Regions from separate parts of the Sporosarcina soli genome, predicted to be linked through region 2. Evidence: predicted binding sites of a transcription regulator. Region 2 holds the regulator's gene; the other holds the start of a gene.
What was found. Region 2 encodes CtsR, which represses protease genes until heat stress. Its sites were predicted from a motif close to ATGGTCAATAAAGGTCAAACA; they were not measured.
Positions count from the first base shown of each region.

Region 1: a site for CtsR is predicted at 1,664-1,684, ahead of ACFPRA_RS07175 (ATP-dependent Clp protease ATP-binding subunit). Genes of this name have one in related genera too.

Region 1 is NZ_JBHSNO010000005.1:586,864-591,081, reverse strand. It holds gene ACFPRA_RS07190 (prolyl oligopeptidase family serine peptidase) at 1-183, shown strand, start outside; gene ACFPRA_RS07185 (metal-sulfur cluster assembly factor) at 386-694, shown strand; gene rraA (ribonuclease E activity regulator RraA) at 888-1,373, shown strand; gene ACFPRA_RS07175 (ATP-dependent Clp protease ATP-binding subunit) at 1,710-3,851, shown strand; gene ACFPRA_RS07170 (methyl-accepting chemotaxis protein) at 3,974-4,218, shown strand, end outside.
Region 2 is NZ_JBHSNO010000007.1:264,787-269,004, reverse strand. It holds gene ACFPRA_RS14945 (ATP-dependent Clp protease ATP-binding subunit) at 1-30, opposite strand, end outside; gene ACFPRA_RS14940 (protein arginine kinase) at 219-1,307, opposite strand; gene ACFPRA_RS14935 (UvrB/UvrC motif-containing protein) at 1,297-1,851, opposite strand; gene ACFPRA_RS14930 (CtsR family transcriptional regulator) at 1,884-2,354, opposite strand; gene ACFPRA_RS14925 (hypothetical protein) at 2,572-4,218, opposite strand, start outside.

The DNA.
Region 1 (4,218 bases), on a different contig from region 2:
GATACCGTCGTCCCGTTTCAGCCGACATACAATTTTTACGAAGCTATCAAAAAAGACTATGCACATGTACCTGAACGGATCGAATTCGTCACGGAAGACACTGCGGGACATGCCGTTTCTAGAAAAGGCATGCTACAGTCGGCAGACTGGTTTGCACGTCATCTTCAGTCAGCATTTGTTTGAAAACCTGCTAAATGAATAATGGAAGGCAACCTAAGTTCGCCGCTTCCTGAAAGTGCCTTAATTTCTGCAAAGGACGCAGAAATACGGCAAATCGAACCCTTCGCTGTTCGATTCGCAATTAAGCCGAGACGTGATTGATTTGAATGAGTAAGCCGAACTCTGTTATGATGGGGATAACATATGAACGGAAAGAGGGATGAAAATGAGTAACGATATGAAAGAAAGCATGATGGGCGCACTAGAAAATGTCGTCGACCCGGAACTGGGCGTGGACATTGTCAACTTGGGGCTTGTCTATGACGCAGAGCTGGATGAAGAAGGCAAAGCGATCATCACGATGACATTGACTTCGATGGGCTGCCCGATGGGACCGCAAATCGTCGCGAACATCAAACAAGAACTGATGGAACTCCCAGAAGTGAAAGATGTGGATGTCAACATCGTATGGAATCCGCCTTGGTCACGAGATAATATGTCTCGCTATGCCAAAATGGCGCTAGGGGTAAGATAATAGAAAATACCTGAAGTATGGGGTGAGCTGTATGACCGATTGACGAGTCGTACAGCTTTTTTTGTTGTGGTGGGGGTGTGTTGTGAAGTATGTATCCCTGCAATTCCATTTTTATTTCAAAATAAAGAAGGGTTTTCGGAATTTTGTCGAATGAGGTTATGGAGTAGAAAAATGTGAAATGGGAGTGGAAATGATGGCTTTTACAACAGCTGATCTTTGTGATGATTTTGCGAATGAGGTACAGATATGTACAGTAGAATTTAAGTCTTATGGGAAAAATAAAAAGTTTTCTGGGCCAATTGCGACTGTCAAAGTATTGGAAGATAATGTATTGGTGAAAGAAGCTTTGCAGCAAATACCTGAAGGGAGCGTCCTTGTTGTAGATGGGGGCGGTTCCAGAAGATGTGCGTTAATGGGTGATAATTTAGGAGATATTGCGCAAACGCGCAAGCTTGCGGGCGTGATCATTTACGGATGTGTCCGGGATACTGCAGAAATAGCGGAACAAAATATCGGTGTATTGGCGATTGGCAGCAACCCGTTGAGAAGTGTGAAAAAAGGGAACGGAAGCACCGATATTCCTTTAAATTTTGGAGATGTCGAATGGGTGCCGAACCATTATGTGTACGCGGATGAAGACGGTGTCATCGTCGCTCCACGTCCATTAATTGGTGAATGATAACTCTTCGGAAAGGGTATACCCTTTCCGAAGGGATTTTTTTATCTTCATTCAGCGGAGGATTCCCACCTCTATAGGTAGCGAGAAAAATGCGGTTTTGTTTACCTGTTCAGCGGGTATTCAAACGCCGCTGAACGAAGATAAAGCCTCCGGCGGATGTCACAGATTTTGAATTGAGCTTTGCTCAATTCAAAATCTGGACGCAATTACGCCAAGGCGTAATTGATATAAAGGATAAGCAAAATTCTTTACTTTGATGAAAAATCATCTTAAAATTCTATTAATCAAAGATGGTCAAAGATAGTCAAAGTCAAACTTATTGGAAGGTGAGTGTCTATGAGAATGGCTGGTCAACAGGAAGAGCAACAAGCGCCACTTGAACAATTTGGGCGTAATCTTGTGGAAGAAGTGAAAAAAGGGAAAATGGATCCGGTGATTGGACGGGATGAAGAAATTCGTAATGTCATCCGGATTTTATCTAGAAAGACGAAAAATAATCCGGTGCTTATCGGAGAACCGGGCGTCGGGAAGACCGCAATTGTGGAAGGGCTCGCTCAGCGAATAGTGAAAGGTGATGTGCCGGAAGGATTAAAAGACCGGCGAATTTTCGAATTGGATATGAGTGCATTAATTGCCGGTGCCAAATACCGCGGGGAGTTTGAGGAGCGCTTGAAAGGCGTGCTGAAGCAAGTGAAGGATAGCGACGGTGAAATCATTCTGTTCATCGATGAAATCCATACGATTGTCGGGGCAGGGAAAACGGAAGGGGCGATGGATGCGGGGAATATGCTGAAACCGATGCTCGCCCGCGGAGAGCTATATTGTATTGGGGCAACGACGCTCGATGAATATCGCATGTATATTGAAAAAGATCCCGCGCTTGAACGCCGTTTCCAGCAGGTGCTCGTACGCGAACCGTCCGTGGAGGATACAGTGTCGATTTTACGAGGGCTGAAAGAACGATTCGAACTTCACCATGGGGTCCGAATTCACGACCGGGCAATCGTTGCAGCGTCCACTTTATCCGATCGTTATTTGACGGAACGGTTTTTACCGGATAAGGCGATCGACTTGATCGACGAAGCGAGTGCGATGATCCGGACGGAAATCGACTCGATGCCACAGGAACTAGACGCTGTGACACGTCGCATTATGCAACTGGAAATTGAGGAACAAGCATTGCGGAAGGAAAAGGATGCGGTCAGTCAAACGCGCTTGGAAGCGTTGCGCGATGAGTTGAAAGAACTGAAGGAGTCTTCCGGAGGGATGCGGGAGCAATGGGATGCTGAAAAAGCGACGTTGCGGGGCATTCAGGAAAAACGGGAGCAACTCGATCGGTATCGCCGTGAACTTGAGGAAGCCGAAAATCGCTTTGATTTGAATAAGGCGGCGGAACTTAGTTACGGGAAAATCCCGGCGCTTGAGAAAGAGTTGGCAGAATTAGAAGCCCCACTCGTAGATGGCCGGGAAAGCCGTCTCCTTCGTGAAGAGGTGACAGAAGAGGAAATTGCGACAATCGTAGCACGTTGGACTGGCATTCCGGTTACGAAACTCGTTGAAGGCGAACGTGAAAAACTGCTTCGTCTGCGCGAAACATTGGAAGAGCGTGTCATCGGGCAAGAGGATGCGGTGCAATTGGTGACGGAAGCGGTCTGGCGTGCACGTGCAGGGATTAAAGATCCTGATAAGCCGATCGGTTCGTTCTTGTTTTTAGGACCTACCGGTGTTGGGAAAACGGAACTCGCGAAGACGCTTGCTGCTACGTTATTTGATTCGGAAGATCATTTTATCCGGATCGATATGTCGGAGTATATGGAGAAACATAGCGTTTCGAGACTGGTCGGTGCACCTCCGGGGTATATCGGTTATGAAGAAGGCGGCCAATTGACAGAAGCGGTCCGTCGCAATCCGTATTCCGTCGTGCTTCTTGATGAGATCGAAAAAGCGCATCCCGATGTCGCGAATATTTTGCTACAAGTACTCGATGATGGACGGATTACGGATAGCCAAGGAAGACTCGTCAACTTTACGAATACAGTGGTTATCATGACGTCGAATATCGGATCGGCATACTTGTTGCAAGGACTGGAAGATACGGGAGATCACGCGACGGAAGATTTGGTCATGGCTGAATTGCGTCGCCATTTCAAACCGGAGCTGTTGAACCGGATGGATGATATTATTATCTTCCACTCGCTAAAAGCTAATTCTTTCCGTCTGATCGCTAAGAAAATGCTCGAGGACCTAGTGAAGCGGCTGAAAGGGCAAGAAGTGGAGTTGGCCTATACAGATGCTGTCCTTGACTGGATTGTCCAAGAAGGGACGGATGCCGAATTCGGAGCGCGTCCATTGAAACGCTTCATCCAGCGACATGTCGAAACCGTTGTCGCCAAAGAGTTGATCAAAGGGGATTTAGGACAAGAGGGCAAGCTCATCCTCACAATGGAAGAGGATCGTTTGAAAATCAATCACGAATAAATGAAATCGCATAGGTCATAGGATCTATGCGATTTTTTACGCTCCACTCAATTTTAGATGTGCATTCTATCGTTTTCGCGTTATGATGGTAGATAGACTACTAGAAAAAGGAGAGTGATCGGATGAAAGGAAGAGCTTCATTAAGTCGGCAAATAACGCTATTTGTTGTTGGGACTATGGTAGCTGTTTTAATAGCGATCGGTATTATTTTATTTTTAAACACATCGAAGACGGTCCAGAAGTCGATCAGCCTTCAAGGGATTAGTACAGCACAACATATTGCGAGTTTACTAAATGCTGCTGAGTATGAACAGCTAACGAATGAGATGACGGAATCTGAATTGTATTGGAAGCTCCGTGCAGAGTT
Region 2 (4,218 bases):
TGCACGTTGTGTAAATCGATTGAACATCATATATCAGTCCTCTCCTTCTGTCTATATATATAAAAACCATTCCCCTAAAAGACTTCTATTACACCAATAAAGAAAAATCTATCTTTCTTCTTAGCGTATTCGACTGAACAGACAAGAAATCCTTTATTCTACAAAATGACTTTAACTTTATTTGTAGGGGAATGAAAAATCAAACGTGAAAAATGAAATCACTCTTCTGTTTCTTGCTCTTGGGATGCGGGTGTTTTTTCAATGGCAAGCCTTTCGCGGAATAGTTTCGCTCTGAAGACATCCCGCTCCTCCTGCCCCAGTTCCGCTCCTGCATACTGTTGTAAAAAGCCGGGCTGCATAAAAATCATCAGCTCATTCAAAATGGACATATCGACATTTTGAATGATGCCTAAGTCGATGCCAAGCCGGACATCCGATAAGCATTTTGCCGCTTCTCCCGAAGGCAATAGACGGGCAAAGCTGACCGTACCAAGCGATCGGAATAACCTATTTTCAAGCGACAGGCGCGACTTGGCGAGCAGCAACTCCCTCGATTTCCTTTCATGGGCGATCAAACGGGAGGTGATATTCCCCAAATCCTCTAATATCTCTTGCTCCGTTTTACCGAGCGTCATTTGATTGGAGATTTGATAGACATTGCCAGGCGCTTCGCTTCCTTCTCCATAGCTTCCACGGACAATCATCCCGAGTCTTGAAATGGCCGGAATGATGCGGTCAATTTGCTTCGTAATCGTTAATGCTGGCAAATGCATCATGACGGATGCCCGCATTCCTGTCCCTGTATTCGACGGACAACTTGTCAAATACCCGAAGTCCTCATCAAATGCATAGGGTAGTTCTTTTTCCAAATAATCATCTACGAAATCCGCCTGTCGGTAGGCGGCCTCCAGTTGAAGCCCCGGACGAATGCATTGTATCCGAATATGATCCTCCTCATTCACCATGACACTGATTGTCTCATCTTCCGACAAAATAACAGCTCCATGGCGATCAGGATCCGCAAGTTGCGGGCTGATCAAATGTTTTTCGACAAGGATTTGGCGTTCCAATAAAGGCAGATCGGCCATCTTCGTATAGGCATAATTGCTTTCATCGGCGTCGAGCAATACAGCTGCAACCTGGCGGTCAACTTCCATCGCTTGCTCTTCAGTGAACGCGATCGGGAAGCGGTACCCTGTCAAGTTGCGGGCGAGCCGAATACGGGTCGACATGACGATGTCCGAATGCTCGCCATAGGCTTCCATCCAACCGGTCACTGCGCCTTGCATGAATTTTTCAATCGACATCGCCCACTTCTCCTCCTTGCTCAAGCTGCAGCTTCAGCGAATTCGCTTCATCACGTAATGCCGCCGCCTCTTCAAATCGTTCCTCTTCTACGGCCTCTTTCATCTTTGAACGAATTTCCTCGATTCTCTTTTTCACTGCATATATTTCGTTGAACGACACGGGAATTTTCCCTCTATGCTTTGAATGGCCATTATGGAGTTTACCAAAGACATAAGGCAATCTTACCCGGAATGTGTCATAGCATTGAGCACAACCAAACTTCCCGATATCGAGAAATTTAGGGAATGTCAATCCGCATGAAGGACATTCGGGCCCAGCGGACTTTTCTTCTCGCGTTTGTTGTTGCGCTTGGAAAGGATCTGCACCGCCGAACCAATGGGATAGAAACTGTTGGATGGACAAAGGCTCCTGATTCGGTTTGAATTGGAACGTTTGAGTTTGAAAAGCGCATTTCTCGCAAAATTGGCGTTCCGTCGATCCTGCTACACTTTCCTGCGTAATAATGACCGAAGCTGGACGCTCTTTACAATTTTCACATAACATCGAACGACACCTCATATCGTTTGGATTGGCTATCAGTCCAGTTGCTCATAGATGAGCGTCAGGAGCATCGCCTGTAAAATGCGTGCACGGATTAAATCGCGTTCTGGAAGCGGCTGATGGATTGTCGTTCGATCAACGGCAGCGAGAATGAGTTTGGACTCCCGCTCAGATATGACTTCCTCTTCCAATAACCGATAAACGATATCTTCAGCCATCGTATAGGAAGCTCCATTATGGAGCCCTTTCAAGATATGCTCGATCAATTCCTTTCTCGAATTGGCCTGGACACGGAAAATCCGGATATAACCACCCCCGCCGCGTTTCGATTCGACGGCATAGCCACGCTCTTCCGTGAATCTTGTTTTAATGACGTAATTAATCTGAGAGGGAACACATTGGAACTTCTCTGCAACTTCGCTTCGCTTGATCTCAATTATCCCGTTCTGTTCCTCTTCGATGATTGCCTTTAAATACCCTTCAATAATGTCAGAAATGTTTCGCATTTTTTCACCTCTTTCACCTCGGGTAATCCACCGTTGACTTTGACTAACTTTGACTTAATTGTACAGGACAATTGCTTCATTTCGCAATTGATATGCATGCAGTTTCAACAGTATCGACAAAGTAAGATAGCCTTTAGACATGTAGATGAAGAATACCAGCTACCGTCACAATTTCAAACGGACAAATTGTGACGGTAGCTGGCAAAAAACACGGACATTATTCTACAGTGATATTTGTCATTTCTTTTACAGGTAAGAACAGTTCTCCCGTCTCCAAATAAGTGATGAATAGTTTATCGCTTTCTTGAACATAAATGGCGAGCGGTGCAACTTCGGAGGACACAATATAATTCCGTCCATCCTCCGCCAAGATCGACACGAGTGTAAAATCACCGACACGTTCTTTAAACACGCGGGCGACCGTCACAGCCACTTTCACCTCTTCCGCATCTGAACGTCCATCCACCGTACTTCCACCACGTTGCAATGCCGTCTTATAAATTTTCAAAGCTTCGTTAGGCGTGTTTGCGTACACGGATATCTCCGGATTGGCTGCGGAGACGATGAAATAGTTTTGCAGGAAACCATTCGAATCAAGCACCGGTGTCAACCAGCTCGCTTCCCCGTAGAAGTTGTACAAGACAGGCATTTCGCCGGTCCATTTCTTTTCGATGAATTTCTTTTCAATGATTTGCAAGGTTCCTTGCGAATCCATATACGATTCTTCCAAATTCCCCGTATAATAGGTCGCTTCACCTGTCCGACCATCTGTCAGCGCATAGCCGAGCATAGAATCGACGCCTTCTTTCGGGCTTGTAAAATCAGTGAAATAGTACATATGCCCATTCTCGTCAAAAATAGGACTGACATTCGCTTCCGTTCCTTCATCCGATGGAAGCTTCACATCTTTTTTCCCGAAAAGGGAATTCCAGAAACCATGGACATATTTCCCGAAATAACTATTTTGTAGACTGACCGCCTCCGGGGCGACCGCTCCATCGATAAATGCAGGCACTTCCGCTAACGTATACTGCTGCAAACTACCAGTCGCCGGGTCGACGACGACAATCCCTTTGACGTCGAAACCGTTACGTGCGGAGATGAAATCTCCATAAGAGCGGATATAATAAGGCTTGCCTTTATCATCGATTTCCAGTTGGGTATCCCCATAAAAGATCAAGTTCGGCATTGCCATCCGCAAATGCCGCTCCACTTTTTTATGGAAGTACGAAGAAGGCGTGTACGCCATTTCCGCTTTGACGAATTTCGGATTATCTGCCGAGTCGGTTGCACTCATCGTGAAGTAGCCCGGCGTCGTTTTGCCATTCCACCATTTGAACAGACCGGAAAACTCGACAGGTGCTATATATACGAATTCTCCGTTCACTTTTTGGATTTGCAAGTTCCCGAGCTCATAATAGCTCGTATTCGGTACTTGCCCAAACGCTTTCTTCATCTTATTACGCGCAAATTGCGGCGGGACACTTGCAGGCGTTTTCGTTTCATCGAATGCCTGAATTTCCACTTGCTGGTCCATTTCCACCGCTTTATATTTTTTATCCGCATTGAAGAACGGCGCGCTTAACAGATAAGCTCCGAATCCCAGTGCAGCCAGAAAGAGGACGATCTTCCATTTGCGGTCTTTGTTTCCTGCCAAAATGGCCCCCAACAAAGTTACAACAAGCAGAACGAACCATAGGGACGTCCAATTCCGGTCCAAATTGGTCACATAATACAAACCGAATACGATAATTGCAAACAGGATAGCCGTACCTGCCAGCGCGGTCCATTGGTTCAAGCGGACCGGCACTTTCTCCTCCTGACGGTTTCTCGAATATGGGACAATAATCAGGCTGGAAATGAT